Regions from separate parts of the Ruegeria sp. SATB027 genome, predicted to be linked through region 2. Evidence: riboswitches for the same ligand, from Rfam matches in the RefSeq annotation. Region 2 holds a riboswitch; each other region holds the start of a gene.
The links. Region 2 has a riboswitch for cobalamin ahead of AC2FPW_RS07480 (DUF1636 family protein). Riboswitches for the same ligand answer to the same signal wherever they lie in the genome.
Positions count from the first base shown of each region.

Region 1 (2,198 bases), on a different contig from region 2:
GGCGCGCAGCCGGATCGCGGGTCTTGGGATTGCGATGCCGTTCTACCTTTGGGACTGGGCGCAGACATTGCAGGTTCCGCAGGAGAAAATGGATCCGTGGCGTGACGCGGACCTGAAAGGCGCACTGGCCGCAAGCTATGACTTGCCGGTATTCCTGCAGAACGACGCAACGGCCGCTTGCGGTGCCGAGCTGGTGTTTGGCCCGGCGGAAGGCCCACGAGATTTCCTGTATTTTTATGTGGGCTTCTTCATCGGGGGCGGGGTGGTTCTGAACGGTTCCATCTTTTCAGGGCGGGGAAACGCCGGTGCGCTTGGTCCATTGCCTGTGCCGGACGACGCAGGCGGAGTGAAACCATTGATAGATGTCGCCAGTCTTTATGTGCTGGAGCGCGCAGTTGGTGGGAATGCCAAAACAGCCGGCTCAATCTGGGAAACGACACAGCATTGGGACATACCGGAAACCCACCTTGAGAACTGGTTGAAACAGGCGGCGCACGGGATCGCACATGCCATCGTCTCGTCTTGCAGCCTGATCGACTTCGAATCTGTCAAGATTGATGGCTGGATGCCCGCAGGCATCAAGGCGCGGCTGGTGGAATTGGTTGAGGTCAAACTATCTGACATGAACCTGACCGGGCTTGAACGGCCCTTGGTGCAGGTGGGGACGGCAGGCCCGGATGCCCGCTCATTGGGGGCGGCCAGTTTGCCATTGTCGGAAAGATACCTGCTCGAAGGGTAGGTTCATTCCCGAAAAACCCCGACCTTTATCCAAAGCAGATCCGTCGGAAAAAGGGCATTGCCCGCTAAACTTTTTGACAGCCAGCGCAATTGATCGTTGACGGATGCCGAAGAAGTCTGGCAAGCCGCTCGGCATGTCCGGTTCCGGGGCGTGCTCAGGAATCAATAGGGAATGCGGTGCGGGCTTTGGCCCAATTCCGCAACTGCACCCGCAACTGTAAGCGGCGAGCAGGGCTGAAGTGCCACTGGTGTTAACCCGGGAAGGCCAGCCCAACGCTTTGACCCGCAAGTCAGGATACCTGCCGGACATGTGCCTTTGACAAGGGCACTCCTAATCGGCGACGGGATGTGCGTCGGAGCAGGATGCTTGAAAAAGCAGCTTAGCTTGGACATCCCCGCAGTCAAAACGCATCTCGTACCGGGGTTGGTGCGATGGGACAAGGACGACTATTGATGACCAAGCTGCTTTCCGCAGCCGCTGTGGCGATAGCGCTTCCAGCGATCGCAAATGCGCATTTCCTGCTGGAATACACCGCTGACACCATGATCGACGCACCGGGGAATGTTCCGGTCAAGCTGATCTTTTGGCATCCGTTCTCGAACGGGCATGTCATGGATCTGGGCAAGCCGCAGGAATTCTACGTGATCCACAACGGTCAGAAAACCGACCTGCTGGATACCCTGGAACCCGTACGTTTCGCCGGTGGCGAAAACGAAGGCGCGGCATTCAAAGGTTATGTTCCCGTCAAACGGTCGGGCGACTATGTGTTGGTGACTGTTCCCCAGCCCTATTATGAGGAATCCGAGGATATCTATATCCAGCAGATCGCCAAGGCATTCCTGAACCGCAACGAACTGCCGACCGACTGGATGAACCCGGTGGGCCTGCCGATTGAGATCATCCCGCTCACCAAACCAACCAACATCATCGCGGGTTCGACGTTTACAGGTCGGGTTATGGCCGAAGGCCAACCGGTTGCGGGTGCCGAGATCGAGATCGAGTACATGGCCGCAGAACCGGACATGGAAAGCGCTGCCGCCTCGGCTCCGACGGTCTCGCCGATGCCGGGTGGTGCATTGGTCGCAATTTCGGATGATAACGGGTATTTCACGTTCGGCGTTCCAAAAGCCGGCTATTGGGGTTTTGCAGCGCTCGGCGCCGGTCCCGTGACCGAACACAACGGCAAAGAACTAAGCCAGGACGCGGTCATCTGGATCCGCGCCTGGGATTTGGAGTAACCGTAGATGCACATCGTTGACGGAGCCTTGTCCAACCCGGTCGTGATCGGCGGTGCAGTCGCTGCTGCGGGTGGAATTGCCATGGGCCTCAGGTCGCTGGATCTTGATCGCATCCCCACTGCGGGGGTGCTGTCTGCCAGCTTTTTCGTGGCATCGCTGATTCATGTGCCGATTGGCCCTTCGTCAGTGCATCTGATCCTCAACGGTATGGCCGGGCTTTT
Region 1 is NZ_JBXWTH010000054.1:15,556-17,753, reverse strand. It holds gene AC2FPW_RS16160 (ROK family transcriptional regulator) at 1-739, shown strand, start outside; cobalamin riboswitch at 861-1,059, shown strand; gene AC2FPW_RS16155 (DUF4198 domain-containing protein) at 1,192-1,977, shown strand; gene cbiM (cobalt transporter CbiM) at 1,984-2,198, shown strand, end outside.
Region 1: it holds a riboswitch for cobalamin, as region 2 does, so the genes downstream of both, AC2FPW_RS16155 (DUF4198 domain-containing protein) here and AC2FPW_RS07480 (DUF1636 family protein) in region 2, are expected to answer to the same signal.

Region 2 (2,198 bases):
GCGGCAGCCTCAAGGCCAAGCACGACACGTACGTCGACGACACCCTCGGCGACCTCGACAACGGGAAGCGGCCGCGGTGCCTCGGCGGCGATGATCTGTTTGGCTTTCGCGATGCCTTCCGGACCTGCCAAATCGGGCTTGGTCAGCAGGATGATATCCGCGCACGAGATTTGATCTTCGAATACCTCGGACAAGGGTGTTTCATGATCAATCGAGTCATCAGCGAGCCGTTGGGCATCCACCGCTTCAACGTTCGGAGCAAAGCGACCGGCGGCCACGGCCTCGGCATCGGCCAGCGCGATCACGCCATCAACGGTAATTTTCGAACGAATATCAGGCCAATCAAACGCTTTCAGCAGCGGTTTTGGCAGTGCAAGGCCGGATGTTTCGATCAGGATGTGATCCGGGCGCGGTTCCAGCGCCATCAGCGCCTCGATGGTCGGGATGAAATCATCAGCCACGGTGCAGCAAATGCAGCCGTTTGCCAGTTCCACGATGTTTTCCGCAGGGCAATCCGGTATCGCGCAGGATTTTAGAATGTCACCATCAACACCCACATCGCCAAACTCGTTAACAACAATCGCAAGACGCTTTCCCTGCGGGTTCTGCATCAGATGGCGCACCAGCGTGGTTTTGCCCGAGCCCAGAAAGCCGGTGATCACGGTGACGGGAAGTTTTTCTAGGTTCGACATGATCTCAGCCTCCAATCGGGGGAATGCGCGAGGCGCAGTTTTTGCGGAAATGTTCAGGACGGTCGCGCCACTTCACCAGACCATCGTCTGTGGCCAGATACTTGGTCACACCATCGATGATGACATCGACGTGATCGACTTCGTTCAGGTTCTCGTAAACAAAGGTCCAGCGATCCGGCCCGCCCCGAAGAACGATGGAACAGCCCTGATCGCAGTTCGAAAGGCATTCGACAGGTTTCAGAATGATGCCATCTGGCAGGGCAGCCTGTTCCAAGGCCTTGTGCAACAATGTGCCGGGACGCTCAGCATCATCCTCGAAGGGCAGACCCCGGCGGCAAGTCGTGCAGACCAGTAATTCTACCGGTGCGGTCTCGGTCATGTCTCTCATCCCCCCAAATCCTCTTCGCGGGGGACGGGGTTTCATGCGGGCACCACGTCTGCACATGGACCCGACACCGGAACACCCCGCCCGGTTTCAACTTCGGGTGTTGGCAGGTCTCCCGGCTTGCGGATGCCAGAGCGGTCGCTCTGTCGGATGTCCCGCCTTCCCGGCACAGGCCAGTGGCATTGGGCATCCTCTCCGGTCACGGTCGCGGGGGCGGCTGCGTTTGGCGGATGAACCGTTGACGCATTCCCTTTTCATCGGCTGTTGCCGACACCAACGTCCGGGACATGCGGCACCGCCGGCCCGCTTGTCAAGCGGTTCGCGCGCAACAAATAAGCCAAGGTGAAAAAAGCGACCTGTAGGCGTCGTTCGGCGGCATGAAGTGCGTGTTCGGTATGTGGTCGCATGACGGGAAAACGACGAACTTGGAGATGCGTCATATGAAAGTGGGATTTATCGGTCTGGGTAACGTTGGCGGCAAGCTTTCGGGATCCCTTTTGCGCAATGGCATTGACCTGACTGTGCATGACCTGAACGCAGATCTGGTGGCCGAATTTGTCGCCAAAGGCGCAAAGGCGGCAGAAGGGCCCGCCCAGCTGATGCGCGATTGCGATGCGGTGATCACCTGTCTGCCGTCTCCGGCAGCATCGGACGCAGTCATGAAGGAGATGTTGCCCGAAGTGGGCCCCGGCAAGATCTGGATGGAGATGTCGACCACAGACGAAGCCGAAGTCAAACGCCTCGGTGCCGAAGTCATTTCACGCGGCGGTGCAGCTGTGGATTGCCCGGTTTCTGGCGGGTGCCACCGTGCCGCGACGGGCAATATCTCGATCTTTGCGGGCTGTGACCGGGAAACGTTTGAACGAATTCTGCCGTTCCTGACGACAATGGGCCGCCGGGTTTTGCACACCGGCGAGCTGGGCTCGGCCTCGGTGCTGAAAGTGATGACCAACTATCTTGCCACTGCCAACCTGATTACCTGCGCCGAAGCACTGGTTACAGCAAAGGCTGCGGGGATGGATCTGAACACGACCTATGAGGCGATCAAAATCTCGTCCGGCACATCCTTCGTGCACGAAACCGAAAGTCAGGTCATCCTGAACGGGTCGCGCGATATTTCC
Region 2 is NZ_JBXWTH010000031.1:66,590-68,787, forward strand. It holds gene cobW (cobalamin biosynthesis protein CobW) at 1-692, opposite strand, end outside; gene AC2FPW_RS07480 (DUF1636 family protein) at 697-1,071, opposite strand; cobalamin riboswitch at 1,166-1,370, opposite strand; gene AC2FPW_RS07485 (NAD(P)-dependent oxidoreductase) at 1,473-2,198, shown strand, end outside.

Region 3 (2,198 bases), on a different contig from region 2:
ATTCAGATACGTCAACGACGAAGATTCATTCTACGGCGTTCCCATTCTTCATCTCCTCGATGTTAAACGCTTTGCTGCAGTTGCCATGAAGCATTTGAAGCAAGGCAATACGCAAGAGCTTTGCCAGGTTCTTGGCAAGATGTCTGATCGCCATGGCCCCGACAACAAGTGGGAAGACGAACGGAAATGGGCGTTGCAAGTACGCGAGGAAATGACCCGAATTGCCAAAGAGAACGGTCCTATTGCCCAAGCGCATTTACAACTTACACTCAAGTATTGTTGGAGGTTTCAAGAGCCTACCGACATCGGAGGGGGTGCTCCGACGAAAGAACAATAAGAGTGAGCTATGTGGTTCAATGTCGTTCAGCCTGCACGCACCGATTAGAACAACAAAGGTGGCCGATTTCCAACTCAGGAATTCGCACGAAGTATGTGACAGCGGTGAAAACCGCCAAACTTTGCAAAGCTCGCTTTCTGTGCCCATTTCCCTTTCATTCTTTACCTTGCACCCACACCACCCCCCGTCAGCCCCCGAAACGCCTCGTCAGCGGTCCTGTCCTGCGCCAGTTGGCGGTTCTCTAGCGGTCTCGTAACGGGTCTCTCTAGCGGTCAAAATGCCCGTCGATTCGCTCAGCAGAATGCCCCCGAAACCGCCCCAGTTTCTCGGGCTAGTTGGAAAAGTTCTAAGGTTTCATCGGGGGGCAAGGATTCCTACCACCCCAGCCATGATTTTCCCTAATATCACACACTATGAATCCGGGTCCGGATATTGGCGCGTTCTCAGCGGCTTTTCTGATATCAGCGCCATGTTGAGACGCGCAGGTCCATGCTCTTGCGAGAAAATAGGAAAGACCCCGGAGTTTTTTCTTGCCGCAGGGTAAGTGTTAAGGTACCCGCGTTTTACCGGTCCCGATGTGGCTAAGAGGGAATCCGAGGTGCCTTTTGGTGCCAACCGGAACTGCCCCCGCAACTGTAGGCGGCGAGCGCTGTCCATTTCCGTCACTGGGCCATTTTGGTCTGGGAAGACAGGACAGACAAAGACCCGTCAGTCAGGAGACCTGCCGGTATGAAACCGAAACACACCGGGCGGGGTTGTCCGGGGAGGTTGCCGAAGAAACGCGCCGGGCGGTCTATTTTCTACCCTGCGCTCACAGCAGGCAGTAAAGCGTCTGTTGCTTCGGTAAATGCCCATTCACCCGTTCTCTGGTCATTGACACATGGAGATCGATTGTCATGTTTCTACGCACTGGCCTGATTGGCCTTTCCTTGCTGGCTACCAGCGCTGCCGCCGAAGGAAACTTTCCCCTAACCATCGAAAACTGCGGTCACTCGGTCACGTTTGACGCGCCAGTGACGTCGTCAGTCACGGTCGGCCAAGCCGCGACCGAGGTGCTTTATGCGCTGGGTGTGGGCGAGCAGGTTCTTGGAACTTCGGTCTGGTTCAACGAGGTGCTGCCTGAATATGCCGAGGTGAATGCCAAGGTAGAGCGTCTGGCGGACAATGATCCCAGCTTTGAAAGCGTTGTTGCCAAGCGGCCGGGACTGGTCGCAGCGCAATATGAGTGGCATGTCGGACCCGAGGGCATCGTCGCCACGCGTGAGCAATTTCACGAACTGGGCATTCCAACGTATGTAATGCCTGCAGATTGCATCGGCAAAGACAATACGGTCGGCGGCGATGGCACCCGCCTGCAGGCGTTCTCGACCGATACGCTGTATCAGGGTATCGAAGAACTGGCGGCAGCCTTTGATGTGTCCGAACGCGGCACGGACCTGGTTGCCGAGTACAAGGCCCGCGAAGCCGCAGCCGTCGCCAAGGCGCAAACCGTGAAGCTGGACGATGTGTCAGCCGTATTCTGGTTCTCCTCTCCCGAAATGGAAAGCGACCCGTTTGTGGCCGGACAGAAAGGCGCACCGGGATACATGATGAGTAAATTGGGTATCCGCAACGTCGTCGAGACGGATGAAGAATGGCCAACAGTGGGCTGGGAAACCATTGCCAAGGCCAATCCGACGGTGATTGTTATCGCCAAGATGGACCGCCGTCGCTTTGCTGCGGACGACTACCTGAAAAAGCTGGAGTTCCTGCGCACTGATCCGGTGACCAGCCAGATGGATGCGGTCAAGAATGACCGGATCGTCATTATGGATGCGCAGGCCATGGACGCCACCATCCGCGCAATCCCGGCACTGGAGGA
Region 3 is NZ_JBXWTH010000006.1:16,103-18,300, reverse strand. It holds gene AC2FPW_RS00490 (P-loop NTPase fold protein) at 1-337, shown strand, start outside; cobalamin riboswitch at 888-1,080, shown strand; gene AC2FPW_RS00485 (ABC transporter substrate-binding protein) at 1,234-2,198, shown strand, end outside.
Region 3: it holds a riboswitch for cobalamin, as region 2 does, so the genes downstream of both, AC2FPW_RS00485 (ABC transporter substrate-binding protein) here and AC2FPW_RS07480 (DUF1636 family protein) in region 2, are expected to answer to the same signal.

Region 4 (2,198 bases), on a different contig from region 2:
TCAATGACGACGGATGTTGAAATGCTTCAGGATGGCGCGCAGCACTTTGGCAGCGACATCCAAAGCCGTGCCAGCCGGTGGGTTCACCTGCCGATCGAAGATTTTGGAGCACCGACGCAGGCGGTTCAGAAGGCCTGGCCAGAGGTCAGCGCCACGGCCCGACATGCGCTGTCGGGCGGTGGCCGGGTTCTTGTGCATTGCCGTGGGGGGTGCGGCAGATCCGGGATGATTGTTCTGCGACTGATGGTTGAATGCGGTGAACGCGCCAGCGACGCACTGGACCGCCTGCGGGCCGTGCGCCCCTGCGCTGTCGAAACCGATGCGCAGCTGGCCTGGGCGTCCCGGATCACCCCGGCACAGGTGGAAGTGGGATCAAGCTGACAGCTGCTGGGGTGCGTAGCCGGTTTTCCGGGGCCGGATCGTTGAAACCTCGATCATGGCGCAAGGCGGGTTCGCGACAATGCCCGAGGGCAGCGTGCTGAATGTAGGTCCGAAGATCAAATCGGCATAGGCATCAAGGTCCCGTATTGCCGTATCAGGGTGCGCCCCGCAGAAAACGCGAACGCTGTCGGATCGCGCTCGGATCGTTGCCATGCACCCTTCCGCGCAATGTGACAGCGCGCTGTTGCCTTCAAATTCGAAATCCTCGCTGGTGGCCGAAACCGCCTGCGCCATGGCTTCGGAAATCGAGCGGGCCAGTCGCGCCAAAGCCGGGCAGGTTTTGCCCGTCCGCTGGCACACTGTAGCGCTGTATTCGTGTGACTTTGTCTTCCAGATCATCCTGCGCCCTCCGCGCGTGGTGGGCTGGATATTAGGGCAGGTGGAACAGCGTTTCGCCATCAGGACCTGCCCGGACACCCCGCCCGAGTTTCGGTTTCAGTTCCGATGGCAGGTCTCCTGACTTGCGGGTCATTGCTCTGCCGACCTTCCCAGCCCGTGGGCCAGTGGTATTTCGGCATTGCTTACCGCTTACAGTTGCGGGGGCAGTCGCGGACTTGGTTGATATCTGTGTGACCAGACAAACCGCACCGTGTTCCCTTTTCATCCCGACCTCTTGTGGGGGCCGGAAACCATCACACAACCGCTAGCGCCTGATCGCGTTCCGAGTCAAGCCGATCTTTAGGCCGGACGTTTGGTCATGCTGGATGCGGTTTACCTTCCGGCCTAGTGTCGTCGGCATCGAAGGCAGGCAAACCGATTGTTTCAGCGAAAGCCGGGGATCATGTTGGATACGGAACAGACAGTGTTGATCGAAGATTTCCGCTTTCCGTCCGGGTCTGTGACCTTGTCGGCGCGGCTGTACCGGCCAGTGGGTGAGTCGGACACGGTTATCGTGCTGAACAGTGCCACGGGTGTGCCGCGTGACTATTATCAACACTTCGCGCGATGGCTGGCCACCGACCGGGGGATAGCTTGCCTGACCTATGACTATCGGGACTACGGGCTTTCTTTGGTCGGCCGCCTGAAAGACGCAACCGCGACAATGGCGGATTGGGCGTTGATCGACATGCCAGCGGCACGGGCCGAGATGCGCAGGCGGTTTCCAAAGGCGCAGCAGTGGACCATCGGCCATTCGGTCGGTGCGATGCTGGGGCCGGTGCAGCCGGATATCGACCAGATCGACCGAATGATCGGTGTGTGTTCGGGGCTGGTGACTTTGAAAGATCACCCATGGCCCTATCGGGGGTTGGCAGGGCTGTTCTGGTATGGCCATGCACCGCTGATGGTGCGGGCGCTTGGGTATCTGCCCGGCAAAGCAATCGGGTTTGGGTCGGACCTGCCCGCCTCGGTCTACTGGCAATGGCGCAAATGGTGTACAGCTCCTCTTAGCTACGTTCCCGAGATCGGGCAGAATTTGCCTGATGCGCATTGGGGCAGTTCTGGAACACCTGTGGATCTGTTCACGTTCGAAGATGACCAGATGGCTCCGCCCGAGGCAGTTTGGCGCCTTGCCGACCTGTACGGCCCCGAGTCCAGACGCCACCTTCTGAAGCCTGCTGAATTCGGACTGCCGGAAATAGGCCATATCGGAGCATTTGCCCGTCGCAATGCAGCGGTCTGGCCGCGCCTGATCGCCTGATCAGACGCGACGCAGGTTTTCCTAACACCTTGCAGTTATGGCCGTTTGCGAAGTTTCTTGTCCTGCATGACACCGCGCACCATCTTGCCGAACGCCTTGTCCCGCGCCCGCGATTGGG
Region 4 is NZ_JBXWTH010000048.1:48,371-50,568, reverse strand. It holds gene AC2FPW_RS15330 (protein-tyrosine phosphatase family protein) at 1-381, shown strand, start outside; gene AC2FPW_RS15325 (hypothetical protein) at 373-780, opposite strand; cobalamin riboswitch at 871-1,089, opposite strand; gene AC2FPW_RS15320 (alpha/beta hydrolase family protein) at 1,223-2,080, shown strand; gene rsgA (ribosome small subunit-dependent GTPase A) at 2,116-2,198, opposite strand, start outside.
Region 4: it holds a riboswitch for cobalamin, as region 2 does, so the genes downstream of both, AC2FPW_RS15325 (hypothetical protein) here and AC2FPW_RS07480 (DUF1636 family protein) in region 2, are expected to answer to the same signal.